DNA from 2 places in the Janthinobacterium sp. BHSEK genome. Region 2 is predicted to be linked to the other one. Evidence: predicted binding sites of a transcription regulator. Region 2 holds the regulator's gene; the other holds the start of a gene.

Region 1 (11,025 bases), on a different contig from region 2:
CCCCAGCAGCGCCAGCGCCGCGCCAAACGGGCACAGGTAGCGGCAAAAGAATTTATAGGAAATACTACTGAGCAACAGCAAGCCCACGGCATATGCGACGAAGGGCCAGGCGCGCACGAAGTTCAGGGTAATGGCCGTCTTGAACGGTTCCAGCTCCACCAGCTTGTCCGTGATCTGGCTGGAAAACATGCTGCTGCCGAGTATGGCCGCCAGCAAGCCATACTTGATCCACTTCAAGCGACCGTCCAGACGCGGCTTGATCTTCCACTGCGGCAAGCGCAGCCACTGCCCCAGCTTGCCAGTGAATTCCTGCAGGGCGCCAAACGGACACAGCCAGCCGCAAAACGTGCCACGCCCCCAGATGAACAAAGTAAGCAATACGAACGCCCACAGGATCACCGTCATCGGGTCGAACAGGAAAAAACCCAGGCTGCGCCCCGCCAGCAGTGCCTGGATGACGCCCGTGATATTGACGATCGATAACTGCCCCTGGGCGTAATAACCGATGAAGGCGATGGTAAACAACAGGAACAGACGGCGGAACCGCACGAATTGCCGGCCATTACGCACCAGGCGTTTCTGCCAGGCCAAGGCGCCGGCCAGCAGCGCCAGCCCGGCCAGCAAGATCAACAGTTCAGCCTTGCGCCCCTTCCACGTACCGCGCCAGCCGGCATCGTCGCCTTGCGGCGCCGTATAGAACCCGGCCGGCAGGCGGTAGCTGAAATCCACGTTGCGCGCGATACGTTCGGGATACACGATACCCTTGCTGCGCGTAATCGGCATGGTGAACGCCAGCGGGCTGGCGGCATCGAGCCCCGCCTGGCTGATGACGCGCAATACGGCGATATTGTCCGTCGGCAACGGTCCCGCCTCCGACAAGCTCAATTCCAGGTCCAGGTCGCGCATGTCGATGGGCAAGCCATCCTGCTTGAGCAACAGCCTGTCCGGCACGGTGCCGCGCACGAAATCGTCGCCCAGCACGCTGTAGCGCCCGCGCGACATGACGAGGATGGCGTGGTCGCCCTCGTCCAGCCGGTTGCGCAGCTTGTTCCAGCTGCGTTCCGTCAACAGGTTGCGTCCCACCGTGGGCACGGAAACATAGGCCAGGTACAGGTCGATGAACACGCCGTCCGGCTCGCGCTGCGCCTCGGCATCGAGTCCAGCACCATTGCTGCCTGCAAACAGGGTTTCGATGTCCTTGTTGCTCAGGCGCACATGCTGGATCAAGCCTTGCGCCAGCATCTGCGCCACGCTGAGTTTCTCGAATACCTCCATGCGGATGCGGGCGATCTGGTCCGGGTCGCGGCCTTGCGCGAATCCGAGCTTCTTGCGCGACACTTTCAAGGCGGACGCCAGCACGCTCTGGTTGATGATGCGCACGGAGGCCGTCGCCTTCGACACGCCGTCGATATCGGCGTGCGTGGCATCGGCTGCACGTTTCTTCCTGGCATCGATGGCGATATTTTGCTTGAGCGACAAGCCCTGGTACTGTTTGACGAACTGAAACAATGGCGCTTCACCTAGGCCATCGAGAAACACGGGTTCGTGCTGCGACAGCACGGCCACGTCCAGAAAACTGCCCTGCGGATTGATGGCGATCAACAGGTTGACGGGAACGCCGGAAAAGCCGGGAATCGGCGCCAGGTCCACCGACTCAAACACATAACCGACCAGCTCAGTGGCCGTGGCGTTTTGCTTGAACAGGGGCCAGACGGGCAGCTCGGCTTCCTTCTCGCCGACGACGAGTGGCGCGGGGAAGCGCCGCGCCAGTTCGGCCTTGGTGAGCACGCCGGCCCACGCCTGTCCCAGGATAAACAGGAATAGCAAGCATCCGATGAACAACCGCAGTATCCGCATGCACTGTGCTCCGTGCGGCGCCGCAGCTTCCGGCGCCGCATACATTGGTTAGAAGAAAATGATGCCGCCCAGGGACACGCCATTCATCTTCGCTTCGCCGCCCGTAAAGCCTTTCGAGCGCGTCTGGCCCAGCTCGCCTACCAGGGTGATCGCGCTGTTGAGCGAGTAGTACGCACCGAGGGTCAGGTTGGCGTTCGACTTCAAACCGCCCGTGCCGGCCGTGTTGTCGTCGTTCTTGCTGATGCCGTAGGACAAGCCCAGCTTCAGCTTGTCCGTCGTTTTATACGTGCCTTGCAGCAGCCAGTTCTTTGACTTGGTATCGCCCTGGTCCGCATCGGAGAGAATGCCCAATCCCTTGCCGCCCTGGAAGTTAAACAGCACGCCGGCCGCTCCCATCTGGTAGGAGCCGCCTACTTCCACACCGCGCATGGTCAGGTCATCGACGCCCGGTGTTTTCGAGGTGAATTTTTGCGACTTCACGCCCAGCCAGGCTTTCAATCCTTCCTGTACATACGTCAGTTGCGCCTGCACTTGCGGACTGGACTTCGAGGAATAGGTCGAGCCTGCCACGATGGGCGTGTCCGACACGGGGCTGACCAGCGCCACGTCGGCACCAAAGCCGCCCGACTTCGGTGTGCTGTACATGATCTGGCCATAGTTGCCCAGATAGGTATAGCCGGCGCCGATATGGCCCAGGGTCACGCGGCCCCGCTGCGTGGCCTGTACGGGCGCGCCCGAGCCCAGCAAGGTCATGTCGGACAAAATCGCATTCGCGCCGAAGATGCCGTAGTCGCGGCCCAGCTTGAAAGTGCCCATCTGCTCATTGCCAAACGTAAAAAAGGCCTGGCGCACATCGACCACGCTGTTCTGGCTGATGGCACTGTCCGTGGCCGTCGAGTTGTAGATGCCGATCAAGGCTTTCACGTCGTACTCGCCCAGGCGCGAGCTTGCCGAGGTGATCAAGCCATTCGGCAGCAAGCCGTTGCCGATCGTCGTGCGGTCCTTTTCTCCGCCGCAACCGAGCGCCTGGCCACCCAGCGCCAGCCCGCCCACCGCATCGCCCGAACACGACACTTGCGTGTAATAGGCGTTGACGATGCCGCCCACCGACACGGTCCAGTCGCCGGCCTTGATATCGACGGCGTGCGCCTGCCCCACCGCTGCGATTGTCATGACACCCAGGCTCCCCAGCTTGATCCATGTGTTCATTGCTTCTCCTCTTTCTTCTCTGTTTTTAGTGTGCACACCAGTGATTGATGTACCTCAAGCTTTGGCAATAAGCGTGCCCAGCACGGCTCAGAGGGAGAATGAGAAAAAGCGTATTTCACTTGTGCAGCAGCGGATCAATCGCCACTGCCAGTGTTCATTTTTTGACCGCAAGCAGGCTGATCGGCGTACAGGTAAACAAAAAACTGACGGCCTGGGCCGTCAGCAAAAAGAAAACGCCCGGCGGACAGGGAGACGCCCATCCGAGTGGCCCGGGCGCTTCGCCCCGTTACTTCGACGCCAGCTTGAAGACCCACACGGAACCGCCTTGTTCCAGGAAGTTGACCTTCTTCGCCACTTCGCCGCCCCACAGCGGCACGGCGCCGCCCCAGCCGGAAACGACGGCCACGTATTGCGTGTCGCCATCCTGCCAGGTGACGGGCGGCGCCACGACGCCGGAACCCGTCTGGAATTTCCACAGTTCCTTGCCCGTCTTCGCGTCAACGGCTTTCAGGAAGCCTTCCGGCGTGCCGTAGAACACCAGGTTGCCGGCCGTACTCATCACCCCGCCCCACAGCGGCGCATTGTTCTTGATTTCCCAGACGATCTTGCCCGTCTTCGGATCGACGGCGCGCATGGCGCCGATGTAGTCGTCAAACAGAGGCTTGATGGTGAAACCGGCACCGAGGAAGGCGCCGCCCTTCTTGTAACTGATCGGCTCGTTCCAGATATCCATGCCCCATTCATTCGCCGGCACGTAGAACAGCTTGGTTTGCGGCGAGTAGGCCATCGGCATCTGGTTTTTTGCCCCGAGGAAAGCGGGCGCGGCAAACACGGTCGTGCCCTTCTTGCCTTCTTCTCCCTTGGTCGGGTCGCCAGGGCGGCCGGCGGGAATGAAGTTCGGCCGGCCCGTCTTCAGGTCGATGCTGCTGGCCCAGGTGATTTTCTTGACGAACGGAAAGGCGTTCTGCAGCTTGCCATTGGCCGCATCGATGACGTAGAAGAAACCGTTGCGGTCGGCCTTGCCGCCGTAGCGCTTGCCATCCATGTCGAAGGTGACGAACTCGTTGGCGCCGTCGAAATCCCAGGCGTCATTCGGCGTGTTCTGATACGCCCACTTGATCTGCCCCGTTTTCACGTCGAGCGCCACGGTGGACGACGAATACAGATTGTCGCCGGGACGCAAGTGGCTGTTCCATGGCGCCGGGTTGCCGGTGCCAAAGTAAGCGAGCTTGGTCTGCGGATCGTAAGTGCCGCCCATCCACGTCGAGGCGCCGCCCGTTTTCCACAGGTCGCCCGGCCAGGTCTTGTTCACGGTGCCGGACACACCGTTATCGATGGCCTTGCCATCCTTGTCGTAACGGTGGCCCATATGGCCTTCCACCGTGGGACGGCTCCACACGAGGTCGCCCGTCATCGGATTGCGCGCCTCGACCCGGCCGACGATGCCGAATTCCCCGCCCGACACGCCCGTCAGCAGCAAGCCTTCGGCGATCAGCGGCGCCGCCGTCATCGAGTAGCCGGCCGCATAGTCGTCGACCTTTTCCTTCCAGACGATCTTGCCCGTGTTCTGGTCCAGCGCCACCAGGTAGGCGTCCAGCGTGCCGAAGATCACCAGGTTGCCGTACAGGGCGGCGCCGCGGTTGACCACGTCGCAGCAGGGCATAATGCCGTCCGGCAAGCGATGCTCATATTTCCACAGCTTGGCGCCCGTTTTCAGGTCAACGGCAAAGATGCGCGAATACGATGCCGTGACGAACATCTTGCCGTTATGAATCAAGGGCTGCGATTCCTGGCCCCGCTGCTTTTCGCCGCCAAACGAGAACGACCAGGCCGGCACCAGCTTGGCCACGGTCTTGTCATTGATTTGCGTCAACGGCGAATAGCGCTGGCCCTGCGTGCCCATGCCGAACGACAGCACGCTGGACGGATTCTTCGCCGTGCTGTCGAGCATGGCGGTGGTGACATTGCCCACATCGGCCGCCTGGGCCAGCGACGCCAAGCCCAAACCGATGAGTATCCCCATTATTTTTTTCTGCACAATCATCTCCCTCTGTTTTATTAGTATGTGTGTCAAGTCTTGCGGTGCTCATGCGGCTGGGCATGCAACAGCGCACACTCTTCATCGGTGAACAGGCGTGAGCGCGTCAAGAAGCGCTTGCCCGTGCCGTTGTCGAGTGAAAACATGCCGCCATTGCCATCGACCACATCGATAATCAGCTGGGTATGCTCCCAGTACTCGAATTGCTCGAGTCCCATGTAGAACGGTGTGCCATTCAAATTGCCGAGATAAATGTCGGTGTCGCTGACATCGAACTCGCCCAGCGCATAGCACATGGGCGCACTGCCGTCGCAGCAGCCGCCGGACTGGAAAAACATCAGCGGGCCGTGACGCTGGCGCAACTTGTCCATCATTTCCAGCGCCGCATCGGTGGCGACCACCCTGGCAATTGCTGCACTCATGGCATCCCTTTCTGCGCGCCGCGCCTGGTTGAACAGGCGCGGCGCCTGTTGCCGGTTTAGAAGAAGCCCAGCGCTTTCGGGCTATAGCTCACCAGCAAGTTCTTCGTTTGCTGGTAGTGGCCGAGCATCATCTTGTGGTTTTCGCGGCCGATGCCCGATTGCTTGTAGCCGCCGAATGCGGCGTGGGCCGGATACAGGTGGTAGCAATTGGTCCACACGCGGCCCGCCTGGATGGCGCGGCCCATGCGGAAGGCGCGCGAACCGTCACGCGTCCACAGGCCGGCGCCCAGGCCGTACAAGGTGTCGTTGGCAATCGCCAGCGCGTCGGCCTCGTCCTTGAAGGTCGTCACGGAGACGACCGGTCCGAAAATTTCTTCCTGGAAGATGCGCATCTTGTTGTTGCCCTTGAACACGGTCGGACGCACGTAGTAGCCGCCTTCCAGGTCGCCCGCCTGCGTGTTGCGCTCGCCGCCGGCCAGCACTTCGGCGCCTTCCTGGCGGCCGATGTCGAGGTAGGACAGGATTTTTTCCAGCTGCTCCTGCGACGCCTGGGCGCCGATCATGGTGGAAGCATCGAGCGGGTTGCCCTGCTTGATCGCGGCCACGCGCTTCAGGGCCCGTTCGATGAATTTCTCGTAGATCGATTCCTGGATCAGCACGCGCGATGGGCAGGTGCACACCTCGCCTTGATTCAGCGCAAACATGGCAAAACCTTCCAGGCACTTGTCGAAATAATCATCATCGGCATCCATCACATCTGCAAAGAAGATGTTCGGCGATTTGCCGCCCAGCTCCAGGGTGACGGGAATCAGGTTTTGCGCGGCGTAGCCCATGATCAGGCGGCCCGTGCCCGTTTCGCCCGTGAAGGCGATCTTGGCGATGCGCTTGCTCGACGCCAGCGGCTTGCCCGCTTCCAGGCCGAAACCGTTGATGATGTTCAATACGCCGGGCGGCAGCAGGTCGCCGATCAGCTCGATCAACACCATGATGGAAGCAGGGGTTTGCTCGGCCGGTTTCAGGACGACGCAATTGCCGGCGGCCAGCGCTGGCGCCAGTTTCCACACGGCCATCAGGATCGGGAAATTCCATGGAATGATCTGGCCCACGACGCCCAGCGGCTCATGGTAGTGATAGGCATAGGTTTCCGCGTCGATTTGCGCGACGGAACCTTCCTGCGCGCGGATGCAGCCGGCGAAGTAGCGGAAATGGTCGATGGCCAGCGGAATGTCGGCATTCATCGTTTCACGGATCGGCTTGCCGTTGTCGATGGTTTCCGCCGTGGCGATCAGGCTCAGGTTCTGTTCGATGCGGTCGGCGATGCGGTTCAGGATATTGGCGCGCTCGGCAGGCGAAGTCTTGCCCCAGGCATCCTTGGCGGCATGGGCGGCATCCAGCGCCAGCTCGACGTCTTCCGTCGTGGAACGGGCGATTTCGCAAAACGGCAAGCCGGTGATCGGCGTAATGTTGGGAAAGTATTCACCTTTTACTGGTGCAACGAATTTGCCGCCGATGTAATTGTCATAGCGTTGTTTGAAGGGATTGGCTACGCCCAGTTTGCTGATGTCTGCGAGATTCATGTCGTCCTCTATCGGGTTAATTAGAATGGAGTTACTTAATTAAAATCAAACGTCCTGGTACAGATGGGGTGAGTACACGCAGTCTTCCGCAAATGCCGTGCCAGCTCGCCATCCCCCTACCCAACTTAGCGGGTTTTACCTCTGTTGCAAGGACCTGGTGGCGATATCGGCGGGTTCAATTGCTGCCGTAGCGCGCCATCGCCGCTGCACAATGGAACAGGTGTACCAGACTGGAACACCTGTTCCTGTACCGCTACCGAATCACCACGCCCCATGGCAATTCGCCGACGGCGATATCGGCCACCTTGCGCGCGCTGGCCGTATCGATGACGGAAATGCTGTTCGAGCGGCCATTGGCCACGTACAGCTTGGCCCCGTCGGGCGTGATGGCCATGTTCCACGGGCGCTTGCCAACGGGAATGGTGGCCGTCACCTGCTTGCTGGCCGTATCGATCACCATCACCGTGCCGTCCGTGCCGTTCGAGACATACACTTGCCTGCCGCCGGGATGGACGACGATGCCGTTGGCATTCTTGCCTGCTGGAATGGTGGCAATCGCCTGGCGCGCCGCCATGTCGATCACATATACGGCATTGACCAGTTCGCACGCCACGTAGGCGCGGCCCGAGTCCGGACTGAAACCGATGCCGCGCGGACGCAAGCCCACGGCGATGGACGCCACCTGGCGGCGTTGCGCCACATCGATGACATCGACTTGCTCGGCCTCTTCCGCACTGACCAGCAGCCAGCGCCCATCGGGGCTGAACACGGCATGCTCCGGGTTGCGTCCCTGCACCTTGATGTCGACGAGCAAGGTACCTGTATGGCCATCGAGCAAGGCCACGCTATTGTTTTCCTCGACGGCCACGGCCACGTAATGACCGTCATGCGAGGCGCTGACGCCTTCGGGCGACTTGCCCAGCGTCACCGTGCGCACGGGCGCGCCGGTCACGTTATCGATCAGCAGCAAGGCGCTGCTGGCGGCGTCCGTGACAAACAATTGCCGTCCGGTGGGATCGGCGGCGATGCCGCGCGGACGCTTGCCCGCCGCGATCTGGCGCACCACCTGGTCGGTCGCCGTGTCGATCACGCTCACGGTGCCCGACTTTTCATTGGGGACATAGGCAAAAGGAGCGGCCTGGAGGGCCGTGCTGAAGAGCGCAGGCAGCAGCCAGCACATCTGGCGCAAGCGCGGGAAGAAGTTGGGCATAATCACCTTTTCAATGGCAAAACACAGGAAAAGCGCGCGGTAGCGGCGCATCTGATAATTGCTGCATGCAAACGCCGTGCCACTGACACGCGTATAATTTCCGCCCACCAATGGAGACATGGCAGGCATATTGCTTGATACAACTAGGCAGACCTGTGCCGCGCACGCGCTCAAGCAGGCTTTTATTCACATTGGAGAATCCGCATGCAGCATCGTTTCCGCCTGAACACCATCGCCAGCCTGTTTGTCGCCGGCAGCGCCACCCTCGCCCCCCACGTCTTTGCAGCCGAGCCTGCTGGCTTGGCCGCCGGGCAACTCATGGAGACGGTGGTCATCAGCGGCAGCCGCATCGCCCATCCCAGCCAGGAAGTGCCGGCCTCGATCGACGTCGTCGACAGCGCCCGCATCCAGGAGGGCCAGATCCGCGTCAACGCCTCGGAAGCGCTGGCCGCCGTGCCTGGCCTGGTCGTGCAAAACCGCCAGAACTACGCGCAAGACTTGCAGATCTCGTCGCGCGGCTTCGGCGCCCGCTCGGCCTTCGGCGTGCGCGGCGTCAAGCTGATCAGCGATGGCATTCCCGCCAGCATGCCCGACGGGCAAGGCCAGGCCGCCACCTTCAACCTCGATACGGCCGAGCGCATCGAAGTGCTGCGCGGGCCGTTTTCCGCCATCTACGGCAACCACTCTGGCGGCGTGATCCAGCTGTTTTCCAAGGATGGGCAAAATCCCCCCTCCGTCGAACTGAACGTGACGGGCGGCAGCTACGGCACCAGCAAGGTGGACCTGTCGGCGCAAGGCCAGGCAGGCGGTATCGGTTACGTGCTCGACGGCTCGCGTTTCCGCACGGATGGCTTCCGCGACCACAGCGCCGCCACGCGCGAACAGGCGTTCGGCAAGATCACCGTCAAGCCCACTACGGACAGCAAACTGACCATCGTCGCCAACAGCCTGCACCAAGGCAATACGCAAGATCCGCTGGGCGCCACCTGGGCCACGTTTGCGCGCGATCCGCGCGCCGGCGAAATCGATGCGACGGACACGCAAAACCCGAAGCGCACCCTGGCCGAACGCTACAACACGCGCAAAAGCATCGACCACCAGCAAATCGGCGCCACCTATGAACAGTCGTTCGGCGATGACCGCCTGCACGTGACGGCCTACGGCGGCAACCGCGACGTGATCCAGTACCAGGCATTCACCAAGGGTTTCCAGGCGCCCGCCAGCCATTCGGGCGGCGTGGTCGACTTCCAGCGCCAGTTCTATGGCATCGACACCAATTGGCTGCACGTCAGCCAGTTGGCCGGCGGCAAGCTGAGCACCACCATCGGCATCGACTATGGCCGCTCCAGCGATGACCGCACCGGTTATGAAAATTACATCGGCAACACGTTTGGCGTGAAGGGCAAGCTGCGCCGCGACGAGCAGGATGTCGTCTCCAGCCTCGATCCGTATATCCAGGCGGAATGGCAGAGCGGGCCATGGATGCTGAGCGCAGGTTTGCGCTACAGCAAGATGAAAGTGTCGGTCAACGACCATTTCCTCGGCAATGGCGACGACAGCGGCAGCCTGGAATTCAGCCACACGACGCCGGTGCTGGGCCTGCTGTATAAACTGACGCCCAACGTCAACGTGTATGCCAGCGCCGCGCGCGGTTTCGAAGCACCCACCCTGAACGAACTGTTTTACTCGGGCACGGGCGGCGGCTTCAATTACCAGCTGAAACCGGCCACCAGCACCAACCTGGAAGCGGGTATCAAGGCCAGGATCAATCACAACACGCATGTGAACGCGGCCGTGTTCCAGATCAAGACCGACGACGAACTGGTGGTCGACAGTTCCAGCGGCGGGCGCACCAGCTACCGCAATGCGGGCAAGACCTTGCGCCAGGGCATGGAAGTGTCGCTCGACTCCAGCTTGCCATATGGTTTCACGACAAAAGTGGCGCTGACCAGCCTGCACGCCGTGTATGACCAGGCGTTTGGCAGCGTACGCGAAGGCAGCCGCTTGCCTGGCGTCCCCAGCGCCAACCTGTTTGCGGAACTGGCCTGGAAAGATACGCTGGACCGTTTCGGCGCGGCAGTGGAAAGCGTGGCCAGCAACCAGGTCTACGCGGAAGACAGCAACAGCGAAAAACCGGCGCCCGGCTACACGGTGTTCAATGCGCGCTTCAACGCCAAACAAAACGTAGGGAATTGGCGCTTCAAAGAGTTTGCCCGCCTGAACAATCTTTTCGACAAGACCTACGTGGGTTCCGTCATCGTCGGCGACAGCAACAAGCGCTACTATGAAGCGGCGCCGGGCCGTAACTGGTTGTTGGGTGTGAGCGCCCAATACTCCTTTTAAGAACACCTGAGAAAAAGTCCATGGCGGCGTTGCATTGCCTTGTCGTACTATTCGTACTGCCTGCGGCAATGCGCCTTGCCCTGAACATTTTTCAGGCGTTCTCATGAAAAAGCCCGCGCCTCTTCCGAAGCGCGGGCTTTTACCATTCAGCATAGTCTGCTACGGCCGCGCTTCCTTCACGCCATACTTCTCAAAGATGGCTTTCAATTCGCCGCTGGCCGCCATCTCGTTCATGGCCGCCTGCAGTAACTTGGCTACATCGAGCTGTTGCTTGCTGACGGCCAGGCCCACGGCCCAGCCGGCACGCGGCAAGCGGGCGAACGCCACTTCGCTCAAGGGGAAAGCGGGATCGCTTTTGAGCACCGACTC
Region 2 (11,025 bases):
CCAGTCGTTGGCCGCCAGTTTCATGACGATGGCATCGGATTTGGCGATGAGAAAGGGCGCCGCCAGCATCGACAGCACCATCGAGGCCAGCACCACCTGCACGACGAACGGGTCCATCAGCTTGATGCCGCCGGCCAGGTTCAGCAGCACGAAGCCGAACTCGCCCGCCTGCGCCAGTCCCAGCCCCGTGCGCAAGGCCACGCCGTTGCTGGACCCGAACAACCGGGCCAGGCCCGCGATCAGGGCGAACTTCAGCAGCACGGGGCCGCACAGCAGCAGCAGGACCAGCCACCAGTTGTCCAGCACCACGCGGATATTGAGCAGCATGCCGACGGTGATGAAGAACAGGCCCAGCAGCACGTCGCGGAACGGTTTGATATCCTCTTCCACCTGGTGCTTGAATTCCGTCTCGGAAATGAGCATGCCGGCAACAAACGCCCCCAGGGCCAGCGACAGCCCGGCCCGCTCCGTGATCCAGGCCGCGCCCAGGGTGATCAGCAGCAGGTTGAGCATGAACAATTCCTGCGAGCGGCGCTTGGCGACGATGGTCAGCCAGCCCCGCACCATCTTCTGGCCGATGAACAGCAGCAAGATCAGCACGACCAGCGCCTTGCCGCCGGCCCAGGCCAGGGTTTCGGCCAGATTGTCCGAATCGCGCGTGAGGGCGGGAATGAGGATCAGCAGGGGCACCACGGCCAGGTCCTGGAACAGCAGAATGCCGATGATCTTGCGGCCGTGTTCGCTTTCCAGTTCCAGCCGCTCCGTGAGCATTTTCGAGACGATGGCCGTCGACGACATGGCCAGCGCACCGCCCAGGGCGAACGCGGCTTGCCAGCTCAGGTGGATGTAGGCGGACAGGTAGCGCCCGACGAACCAGCCGAAGACGACGGTGGCGATGATGGTGGTGACCACCTGCGCCATGCCAAGGCCGAAAACGATGCGCCGCATGGCGAGGAACTTGGGCAAAGAAAACTCGAGCCCGATGGAAAACATCAGGAAGACGACGCCGAACTCGGCCAGGGTGTGGCTGGCTTCGTTTTCCGCCGCCAGGCCCAGCGCATGGGGGCCGATGACGATGCCGACGGCCAGGTAGCCCAGCATGGGCGGCAAATGCAACATTCTGAAAGCGACCACGCCCAGCACGGCGCTGCCGAGTAACATCAGGGTCAGTTCAAGCGAGGAAAACATGGGTTGCCCGGTACGGTCAATGGAAATCGTTGTTTGTTGTGACTGGCAAGTTTTTTGCTTTCCTAATTCGTTTATACTTTGGGCATGAGTGTAACCCATGAAAAAACAATGCTGAAAGCTTTTGATCGAATTGACATGCAAGCGACGACCGAGCGCGCCGTCGCGCTGGCCCGCACCACCTTGCAGATCGAGTCCGACGCCATCGTTGCGCTGCACGCGCGCCTGGCCACGGACGACAGCGTGGGCCGCGCCGTGGCGCTGTTGCTGCAGTGCACGGGGCGTGTCGTCGTTTCCGGCATCGGCAAGTCCGGCCATATCGCGCGCAAGATTGCCGCCACCCTCGCTTCCACCGGCACGCCGGCCCTGTTCGTGCATCCGGCCGAAGCGGCCCATGGCGACCTGGGCATGGTCACGTCGGACGATGCTTTTATTGCCATCTCGTACTCGGGCGAATCGTCCGAGCTGATGGCCATCATGCCCGTCGTCAAGCGCATGGGCGGCGTGCTCATTTCCATGACGGGCAAGCCGAACTCCAGCCTGGCGCAGCTGGCCGACGTGCACCTGGATATTTCTGTTGAGAAAGAAGCCTGTCCGCTGAACCTGGCGCCGACGGCCAGCACCACCGTCACCCTGGCCCTGGGCGATGCGATCGCCGTGGCCTTGCTCGACTTGCGCGGCTTCAAGGAAGAAGATTTCGCCCGCTCGCACCCGGGCGGCGCCCTGGGCCGCCGCCTGCTCACGCACGTGCATGACGTCATGCGCAGCGGCGAACGGGTGCCGAAGGTGCCGGTGGAAGCCTCGCTGCTGCAGGCGCTGGAAGAGATGACGAAGAAGGGCATGGGCATGACGGCCGTCGTTGATGCGGACAACCGCCCCGTGGGCGTGTTTACGGATGGCGACTTGCGCCGCATGTTCGAGCGCGTGCAGGATTTCACGCAAGTGGCGATCCGCGACGTCATGCATGCGCAGCCGCGCAGCATCGCGCCCGAGCGCCTGGCCGTCGACGCCGTAGCCGTGATGGAGCAGTTCCGCATCAACCAGATGCTGGTCGTCGATGCCGACGGCAAGCTCGTGGGCGCGCTGCATATCCATGATCTGACGCAAGCGAAGGTGATCTGATGGAGAGCGTAGCGGACAACCTGGCGCGCGCGGCCAAGGTCAGACTGATGATCTTTGACGTCGATGGCGTGCTGACCGACGGCAGCCTGCATTTCGGCCCCGATGGCGAGATGATGAAAACGTTTAATGTGTATGATGGCCTGGGCATCAAGCTGCTGCAGGAATCGGGCGTGCAGACGGCCATCATCAGCGCGCGCCGCTCGGCCATCACGGCACGCCGGGCGCAAGACCTGGGCATTACCCATGTGCACCAGGGCGGTCACGACAAGCTGACGCCGTTTCGCGAGCTGCTGGCGCTGACGGGCTTGACGGAAGAACAATGCGGCTATATCGGCGACGACGTCATCGATGCGCCCATCCTGCGCCGCGTGGGCTTTGCCGTCAGCGTGCCGGGCGGGCGTCCGGAAGCGCAGGGCCTGGCGCACCATGTGACGCAGGCCGGCGGCGGCCGCGGCGCGGTGCGCGAGATCTGCGAATTCCTGCTGCGCGCCCAGGACAACTATGCGCGCGTCATGGCGCCGTTCCTGGAGTGAGGCGCGCCTTGCCGCCAGTGACCTTTGAAAGAGTGAAGCCCTATGCGTAAGCCAGGAGGCGCCCATCGCTGGCGCATGATTTTTACCGTGCTGGGCGCGGTCGTCGTCGCGCTGGGCAGCTTCTGGCTGCTCGAAGTGATGAACAAGAATGGCCAGGACATCAGGGCCAGCAAGCATCTGGACGAGCCCGACTATTTCATCACCAATTTCAGCCTGGTGCGCATGGATTTGACGGGTAAACCCAGCTATATCGTGTCGGGCACCAAGCTCACGCATTATCCGCTCGACGATTCGTCCGATATCGACCAGCCCTTCGTGCGCAAGCTGACGCCCGGCATGCCGCCGCTGAACATGAATGCGGAACTGGCGCATATCGACCAGGATAATACCCGGCTGCAACTGCACCGCAAGGTCGTGATCGATCGCGCGGCCAGTCCGAAGGCGCAGAACCTGACCGTGAGGACGGAAGCGCTGACGGTGTTTCCGGACGAGGAAAGAATGGAAACGGACGTGCCGGTCGATATCCTGACGGGTACTTCGCGCCTCAATGGCATCGGCATGAAGGCCAATAACGCCACCGGCGTGGTGGAAGTGCAAAATGCGCTGCGCATGGTACTCCCGCCGAAACCGCGCCCGGCCGCGGCGGCAAAATGACAGAATGAAACAAGGAAACCATACTATGAAGAACATCTTGCTGTTGAGCGTATTTTCTCTGGCCATGATGGGCGTGGCGCATGCCGAGAAGGCCGATTCCGAGAAGGAAGCCGTCATCACGGCGCGTAGCGGCCACGTCGATGACGTCAAGCAGATCCGTACCCTGACGGGCGACGTCGTGCTGGTCAAGGGCACCCTGACCATGAAGGCGGGCCGGGCCCTGATCACGGAAGACCCGCAAGGCTACCAGTTCATTACCTTCTGGGCCGATCCCGGCAAGCTGGCCACCTTCCGCCAGAAGCGCGATGGCGCGGGCGACCTGTGGGTCGAAGGCGAAGCGGAGCGCGTGGAATACGACAACAAGACGGAAGTGGTGAAACTGTTTTCCAGGGCCAAGCTGACGCGCCTGGAGGGCACGAAAGTGACCGACGTGGCCAATGGCGCCTTCATCTCGTATGACAGCCGCAAGGAAGTGTTTGCGATGGAAAATTCCAACAGCGGCACCAGCACCCCCGATGGCGGCAGCGTGCGCATGGTGATCCAGCCGAAGACCAAGGCGCCCGCGGCGGAGAAAGCGCCGGCCACGCCTGCGCCAGGAACGAAATAATGGACAATACTCGTTGCGGCAGTACCCTGATCGTTCGCGGGCTGCAAAAAACCTATGGCAAGCGGCAAGTCGTGCATGACGTCTCGCTGCAAGTCGAATGCGGCGAAGTGGTGGGGCTGCTGGGCCCGAACGGCGCCGGCAAGACCACGTCGTTCTACATGATCGTCGGCCTGGTGCCGTCCGATGGCGGCAGCATCGATATCAGCGGCGTGGACATTTCCAGCCTGCCGATCCACCGCCGCGCGCAGATGGGCCTGTCGTACCTGCCGCAGGAAGCGTCCGTGTTCCGCAAGCTGACGGTGGAAGACAATATCCGTGCCGTGCTGGAAATCCAGACCGTCGAAGGCCGCCCCCTGAAGAAGGCCGAGATCGAGGAGCGCCTGGATAAACTGCTGGCCGACCTGCAGATTGAAAAGCTGCGCGAGAACCAGGCCCTGTCCCTGTCGGGCGGCGAGCGCCGCCGCGTGGAAATCGCCCGCGCGCTGGCCACCGATCCCCGTTTCGTGCTGCTCGACGAGCCCTTCGCCGGCGTCGATCCGATCGCCGTCATCGAGATCCAGCGCATCGTGCGCTTCTTGAAGGAGCGCAATATCGGCGTGCTGATCACCGATCATAATGTGCGCGAGACGCTGGGTATTTGCGACCGTGCCTACATCATCAACCAGGGCTCGGTGCTGGCGTCGGGACGCCCCGACGACATCATCGCCAACGAGTCGGTACGCCGGGTCTATCTGGGCGAACACTTCCGCATGTGAGCCAATGAAACAATCATTGCAGCTGCGCACTTCGCAGCATCTGGCACTGACGCCGCAGTTGCAGCAATCGATACGCCTGTTGCAATTGTCTACCCTGGAATTGCACCAGGAACTCGAGCAGCTGCTGACGGACAATCCCTTGCTCGAGCGCCTCGACGATCCGCTCGACCGTTCGCTGCGCCTGCTGTCCGACGGGGCCTTGAGTTCCACGGCCGCGCCGGCCGAAGCGCCGCCCCAGCCGCCAGGCCAGGAGGCGCCCGCAGCGCCGGCCGAAGCGGAAACGTTTGACGGCGAGGGGGGCGACGGCGCGGCCGCCGCGGATGGCGGCGACAGCGACTGGAGCGAGGCGAGCCGGGGCAAGGCGCCCGACGACGAAGATTCCCGTCCGCAATTGGAGGCCCACCACTGCACCCTGCGCGAGCACCTGATGGAGCAGATGCGCGTGACGGTGCTCGAGTTGCGCGACCGTGCGCTGGTCGAGCTGATCATCGACGCGCTCGACGACAATGGCTATCTGGAAGAGTCGCTCGACGACATCCTGGCGCGCCTGCCGGAAGAGCTGGAAATCGACGCCGACGAGATGCGCACGGCCTTGTCGCTGCTGCAAAGTTTCGATCCGCCGGGCGTGGGCGCGCGCAATGCGTCCGAATGCCTGGCGCTGCAGATCAAGCGCTTGCCGCACGTCGCCATGGTGACGCGGCGCATGGCCCTCGTCATCGTGGAAAAGCACCTGGCCTGGTTTGCCCAGCGCGATTTCAACAAGCTGAAGAAAGCCCTCGATTGCGACGAGGAAGACTTGCGCGAGGCGCAGACGGTGATTCGCCAGTGCAATCCGCACCCGGGCGCCGTGTTCGCCTCGGACGTGTCCGACTATGTGGTGCCCGACGTCGTCGTCAAGCGCGCGCGCAATGGCTGGCAAGTCACCCTGAACAACGACGTCATGCCGCGCCTGCGCGTCAACGCCATGTACGCCAACCTGCTCAAGCAGGGCAAGGGCGAGGGCGCCATGGGCGCACAGTTGCAGGAAGCCAAGTGGCTGATCAAGAATATGCGCCAGCGCTTCGACACGATCCTGCGCGTGGCGCAGGCGATAGTAGAAAGGCAAAAGAACTTTTTCTCGCATGGGGCCGTTGCCATGCGCCCCCTTGTGCTCCGTGAAATAGCTGATACACTGGGTTTACACGAGAGTACTATCTCGCGGGTAACAACTCAAAAGTACATGCTGACCCCGCACGGCATGTTCGAGTTGAAATATTTCTTTGGTAGCCACGTCGCCACCGAAGCGGGGGGCGAAGCGTCATCGACGGCGATACGGGCATTGATCGTGCAACTGACAGGAGCAGAAGACCCTAAAAATCCTTTATCCGACAGTAAGATTGCGGACATGCTGGGGGAACAAGGCATGGTGATTGCGCGACGTACTGTTGCCAAATACCGGGAAGCATTGAAAATTCCGCCAGTGAGCCTGCGTAAGTGTTTGTAAGTTTTTTTCGGTTCCTCTGCGGGCCGGATAGGATGGACCGCACGAACCCGATCATCTTTAGGAGTGTGTATGAATCTCACCATCAGCGGACATCATCTCGAAGTGACACCAGCCATCCGTGAATACGTACAAACGAAGCTGGAGCGCGTGAAACGTCATTTCGATCAAGTCATCGATATCGCCGTGATTCTGACCGTGGATAACCTCAAAGAGAAAGAAAAACGTCAAAAGGCCGAAGTCAACCTGCGTCTGAGTGGCAAAACCGTCTATGTGGAAAGCCTGGCGCAAGACCTGTATGCCGCGATCGATGCCCTGATCGACAAGCTCGATAGGCAAGTGATGAAATACAAAACCAAAGTGCAAGGGCACGGTAAAGAGGCGATCAAGCATCTGCCAGACAACTCGGAAGAAGAATTCGCCGCCGCCTAAGCGGCCTGCGACTTTCAACCGGTTGTGATCAACTAAGGGCGCACATTGCGCCCTTTTTTGCGCCCGTCCCTGTCGAACGCAATGTTCCCCGCGCAGGGGCTAGAATGTTGGCACTTTCACTTCTTTCCATCCTGCCATGAGCGACTTCGTCCAGACCTCCATCCGCCACCGCACGGGGCACATCGTGCTCGACCGTCCGAAAGCCTTGAATTCCCTGTCGCTGGAGATGGTGCGGGCCCTGAGCGCGGCCTTGCTGGCCTGGCGCGACGACCCGCAGGTGGACGCCGTGGTGATCCGCTCCAGCAGCGAGAAAGCCCTGTGCGCCGGCGGCGACATCCGTTTCTTTTACGATGCGGGCCTGGCCACGCCGCAAGGCGGCAGCGCCCAGCTGGAAGATTTCTTTACAGAAGAATATGCTTTAAATCATCTGATTCACTTCTACCCGAAACCGTATATCGCCGTGATGGACGGCGTGGTGATGGGCGGCGGCATGGGCGTGGCGCAAGCGGGGCCCGGCAACCGCCTGCGCATCGTCACAGGCCGCACGCGCATGGCCATGCCGGAAGTCAATATCGGCCTGTTCCCCGACGTGGGCGGCAGTTACTTTCTTTCCCGCCTGGCGGGCCGGCTGGGCCTGTACCTGGGCTTGACGGGCTTGACGATCAACGCGGCCGACGCCCTGTACACGGGCCTGGCCGATGTGTATCTGCCCGAGGCGCAGATGGGGGCGTTGCTGGCCCTGTTCGAGTCCACGCCGGGCGAGGCCTTGCCGGTCGCCATCAAGGCGCTGGCGGCGCCCTTCCAGGCCGAGGCGGGCGCTTCCCCCCTGGCCGCGGCGCGCGCGGCGCTGGACCGCCACTTCAGCGCGGGTTCGGTGGCGGCCATCATGACCTCGCTGGCGCAGGACGACAGCGCGTTCGCCGCGAAGGCCCTGGCGGCCATGCGCTTGCGTTCGCCCTTGATGATGTGCGTGACCCTGGAGTTGCTGCAGCGGGGCGCCCATCTGGGCGTGGCCGATTGCCTGCGCATGGAGCGCACGCTGGTGCGCCACAATTTCGAGCATGGCGAAGTGCTCGAAGGCGTGCGCGCGCTGGTGGTCGACAAGGACAATGCGCCGCGCTGGCAGCCTGCCAGCCTGGGCGAGGTCGATGCAGCCATGGTGGCGCGCTTCTTCGCCCCCGTGTGGCCGGCGCAAGCGCATCCGCTGCGCCACCTCGACTGATTAAGAACGCTCGCGGTGGCGCAGTACGACCCGCTCGTTGGGGCCGAAGTATTGCGCCAGCCGCTCCGCCATGTACACGGAGCGGTGCTGGCCGCCCGTGCAACCCAGAGCCACCGTCAGGTAGCTGCGGTTGTCGGACTTGAACGACGGCAGCCATTTCTCGATGAAGGCGCGGATGTCGGCCAGCAATTCCAGCGCGCTCGGCTGCGCGTCGAGGAAGGCGATCACGGGCGCGTCGCGGCCGTCGAGCGGGCGCAGCGCCAGGTCGTAATAGGGATTGGGCAAGGCCCGCACATCGAAGACGAAATCGGCATCGAGCGGCACGCCCAGCTTGAAGGCGAACGATTCGAAGAACAGGGTCAGCGGCGCGCGTTCGGAGGCGACGATATCCTTGATCCAGGCACGCAGCTTGTTGGCGCTCAGTTCCGAGGTATCGATCACATGGCCCAGCTGCTCGATGGCCGACAGGCGTTCGCGTTCTTCCGAGATGCACTCGATCAGGGTGCGGCGGCTGGCCGGATTCTGGTTCGGGCGCAATTCGTGCGACAGGGGATGGCTGCGCCGCGTTTCCGAGAAGCGCGCCACCAGCGAATGCGTGGTGGCTGTCAGGAACATGACCTTGACGTCATGCCCCTGGTCGCGCAACAGGGCTACATTGTGCGGCAAGCTGACGAGCGACTCGGCGCTGCGCGCATCGACGGCCACGGCCAGCTGCGGCGTGCCCTCGTCAAGCAGGGTTTGCACCAGGCTCGGCAGCAAGGCCGGTGGCAGGTTGTCGACACAATAGTAGCCGGTATCTTCCAGCACATTGAGCGCGACGGATTTACCGGAGCCGGATATTCCGGTGATAAGGACGATATGCATAGCCCGATCATACAATAAAGGACGGCACTGCGCTCCCGAGGCAATTATCTTTACAAATTATTGCAATTTGGACTGTGGTATTTCTTTGCTGCACGCGCCAACATTGTCGTCGGATTACGCGGGGCCTTGCCCCACCTCGGCGGCCCCGCTAATCCGACCTACGTTGTTAATCGCCACTCATGGCGAGGCGTTGCCGCTCCATGAACTCCTGCAAGGTATCGATGCCGCGCAGCTGCAGAATCGTGTTGCGCACGGCCGCTTCCAGCAGCACGGCGATGTTGCGGCCGGCGGCGACGGGGATGACGACCTTGCGCACGGGCAAGCCCAGCACGTCTTCCGTGGGGAACAGGAAGGGCAGGCGCTCGACTTCTTCCTCCAGCGCGTTGCGGCGCACCAGGTGCACGATCAGTTTCAGGCGCATCTTGCGGCGCACGGCCGTTTCGCCAAAGATGGCCTTGATGTCGAGTAAACCCAGGCCCCGCACTTCCAGCAGGTTTTGCAGCAGGGGCGGGCAGCGGCCTTCGATCATGTTCGGCGCGATGCGCGAGAATTCGACGGCGTCGTCGGCCACCAGGCCGTGGCTGCGCGAAATCAGCTCCAGCCCCAGCTCGCTCTTGCCCAGGCCCGAATCGCCCGTGATCAGCACGCCCACACCCAGCACGTCCATGAACACGCCATGCATGATGATGCGTTGTGCCAACTTTTTCGACAGGTAGACGCGCAGGAAGTCGATCACTTGCGCAGCCGGCAGCGGGGTCGAGAACAGGGGGATGTTTTGCTCGTCGCAGATGGCGAGGATGTCGGGCGGCGTTTCCAGCCCTTGCGCGATGATCAGCGCGGGCGGACCGCCGGCGATCAGTTCGCCGATCACGTGGGTGCGCGTGTTGACCTTCAGGCGCTGGTAGTAATTGATTTCCTGGTGGCCAAAGACCTGGATGCGGCCCGGATGGATCAGGTTCAAGTGGCCCACCTGGTCGGCGGCCGACGAGACGTCGCCCGAGATCAGGCGTTCGCCGCCGGGGAAGCCGGCGAACCAGCCCAGTTGCAGACTTTCACGATTATCGTCGTACAGGCGTTGTATCGTCAGCGGCGTTTGCAACATGGCAGTCTTCTTCAGGAGTGGAGGAATACCTGAAGTTTAACCCGCCGCTTGGAGACTGGGTTGCCAATTGACGATGCGCGAATGCACGGATTTCGGTTCCGGATCCGTGGCCAATGCCGTGCGGAAGGCGTCATCGGAAAACATTTCGGCGATTTCCGACAGGATTTCCAGATGTTGCTGGGTGACATGATCGGGAATCAGCAGGAAAAACAGCAGATTGACGGGTTTGCCATCGGGCGATTCGAACGGAATCGGCTCGGCCAGGCGCACGAAGGCGCCCAGCGGCGATTTCAAGGTCTTGCTGCCCTTGACCCTGCCATGCGGCACGGCCACGCCATGGCCCAGACCCGTTGAGCCCAGGCGTTCGCGGGCAAACAGATTGTCCGAGACGGTAGAGCGGGCGATGCCGTAATTGTTTTCGAAGATCAGGCCGGCTTGCTCGAAAGCGCGCTTCTTGCTGGAGACTTCCAGGTCCAGAAGGACGTTTTCGAGAGATAATATTTTGCTAAGATTAGTCATGACACTCAATGAAATGGTGCAATGCGCAGAGGGCTTGCGAGCCGAATTATAGGCCTGTTTTCGCGGCCTGTAACGCCAATTCTCAACAGTATACGCCCGCCGCGGGCGCAGTGGGCGCTATAGCCTATGTGGCCATCATTTTAGCAAAAAAATAACATCGGCGCGCATCGGCTATTTCTTGATTAAAAACACGCCGCGCGCCGGTTTTTCCGCCGCCGAATGCCGATTTTCCGATTTTTCAGCGTCTTTGACATGCTCTGCGGCACTACTGCAACGTTGTTTTAAAACACAGCCAACATTCCTGTTGGCATGGTTTTGGGGTGTTGCCTAGCGTTACTGGCGCGCATTGCGCAGATTGCCCGGCATCGCTCCCGTGCTGAAGTTGCTGCGCCAGGGATTGATGTCGAGGCCGCCGCGGCGCGTATAGCGCGCATACACGGACAGTTTTTGCGGCTTGCACTGACGCAAGATATCGACAAAGATGCGCTCCACGCATTGCTCGTGGAATTCATTGTGCTCGCGGAAACCGATCAGGTATCGCAACAGGCTT

Evidence for each region. Region 2 encodes sigma-54, which starts transcription at its own class of promoters, with help from an activator protein. Its sites were predicted from a motif close to TGGCANGNAANCTGCTTT; they were not measured.
Region 1: a site for sigma-54 is predicted at 8,378-8,395, ahead of AC0V2Y_RS25775 (beta-propeller fold lactonase family protein). Genes of this name have one in related genera too.

Annotation. Positions count from the first base shown of each region.
Region 1 is NZ_JBWBYV010000094.1:7,627-18,651, reverse strand. It holds gene AC0V2Y_RS25800 (4Fe-4S binding protein) at 1-1,827, opposite strand, end outside; gene AC0V2Y_RS25795 (porin) at 1,906-3,066, opposite strand; gene AC0V2Y_RS25790 (PQQ-dependent methanol/ethanol family dehydrogenase) at 3,353-5,089, opposite strand; gene AC0V2Y_RS25785 (DUF779 domain-containing protein) at 5,137-5,526, opposite strand; gene adh (aldehyde dehydrogenase) at 5,583-7,103, opposite strand; gene AC0V2Y_RS25775 (beta-propeller fold lactonase family protein) at 7,357-8,313, opposite strand; gene AC0V2Y_RS25770 (TonB-dependent receptor family protein) at 8,518-10,656, shown strand; gene AC0V2Y_RS25765 (substrate-binding periplasmic protein) at 10,816-11,025, opposite strand, start outside.
Region 2 is NZ_JBWBYV010000018.1:103,803-114,827, reverse strand. It holds gene AC0V2Y_RS08900 (cation:proton antiporter domain-containing protein) at 1-1,188, opposite strand, end outside; gene AC0V2Y_RS08895 (KpsF/GutQ family sugar-phosphate isomerase) at 1,297-2,307, shown strand; gene AC0V2Y_RS08890 (KdsC family phosphatase) at 2,307-2,840, shown strand; gene lptC (LPS export ABC transporter periplasmic protein LptC) at 2,883-3,494, shown strand; gene lptA (lipopolysaccharide transport periplasmic protein LptA) at 3,520-4,101, shown strand; gene lptB (LPS export ABC transporter ATP-binding protein) at 4,101-4,856, shown strand; gene AC0V2Y_RS08870 (RNA polymerase factor sigma-54) at 4,861-6,339, shown strand; gene hpf (ribosome hibernation-promoting factor, HPF/YfiA family) at 6,409-6,768, shown strand; gene AC0V2Y_RS08860 (enoyl-CoA hydratase/isomerase family protein) at 6,905-7,990, shown strand; gene rapZ (RNase adapter RapZ) at 7,991-8,854, opposite strand; gene hprK (HPr(Ser) kinase/phosphatase) at 9,021-9,956, opposite strand; gene AC0V2Y_RS08845 (PTS sugar transporter subunit IIA) at 9,993-10,475, opposite strand; gene queF (NADPH-dependent 7-cyano-7-deazaguanine reductase QueF) at 10,809-11,025, opposite strand, start outside.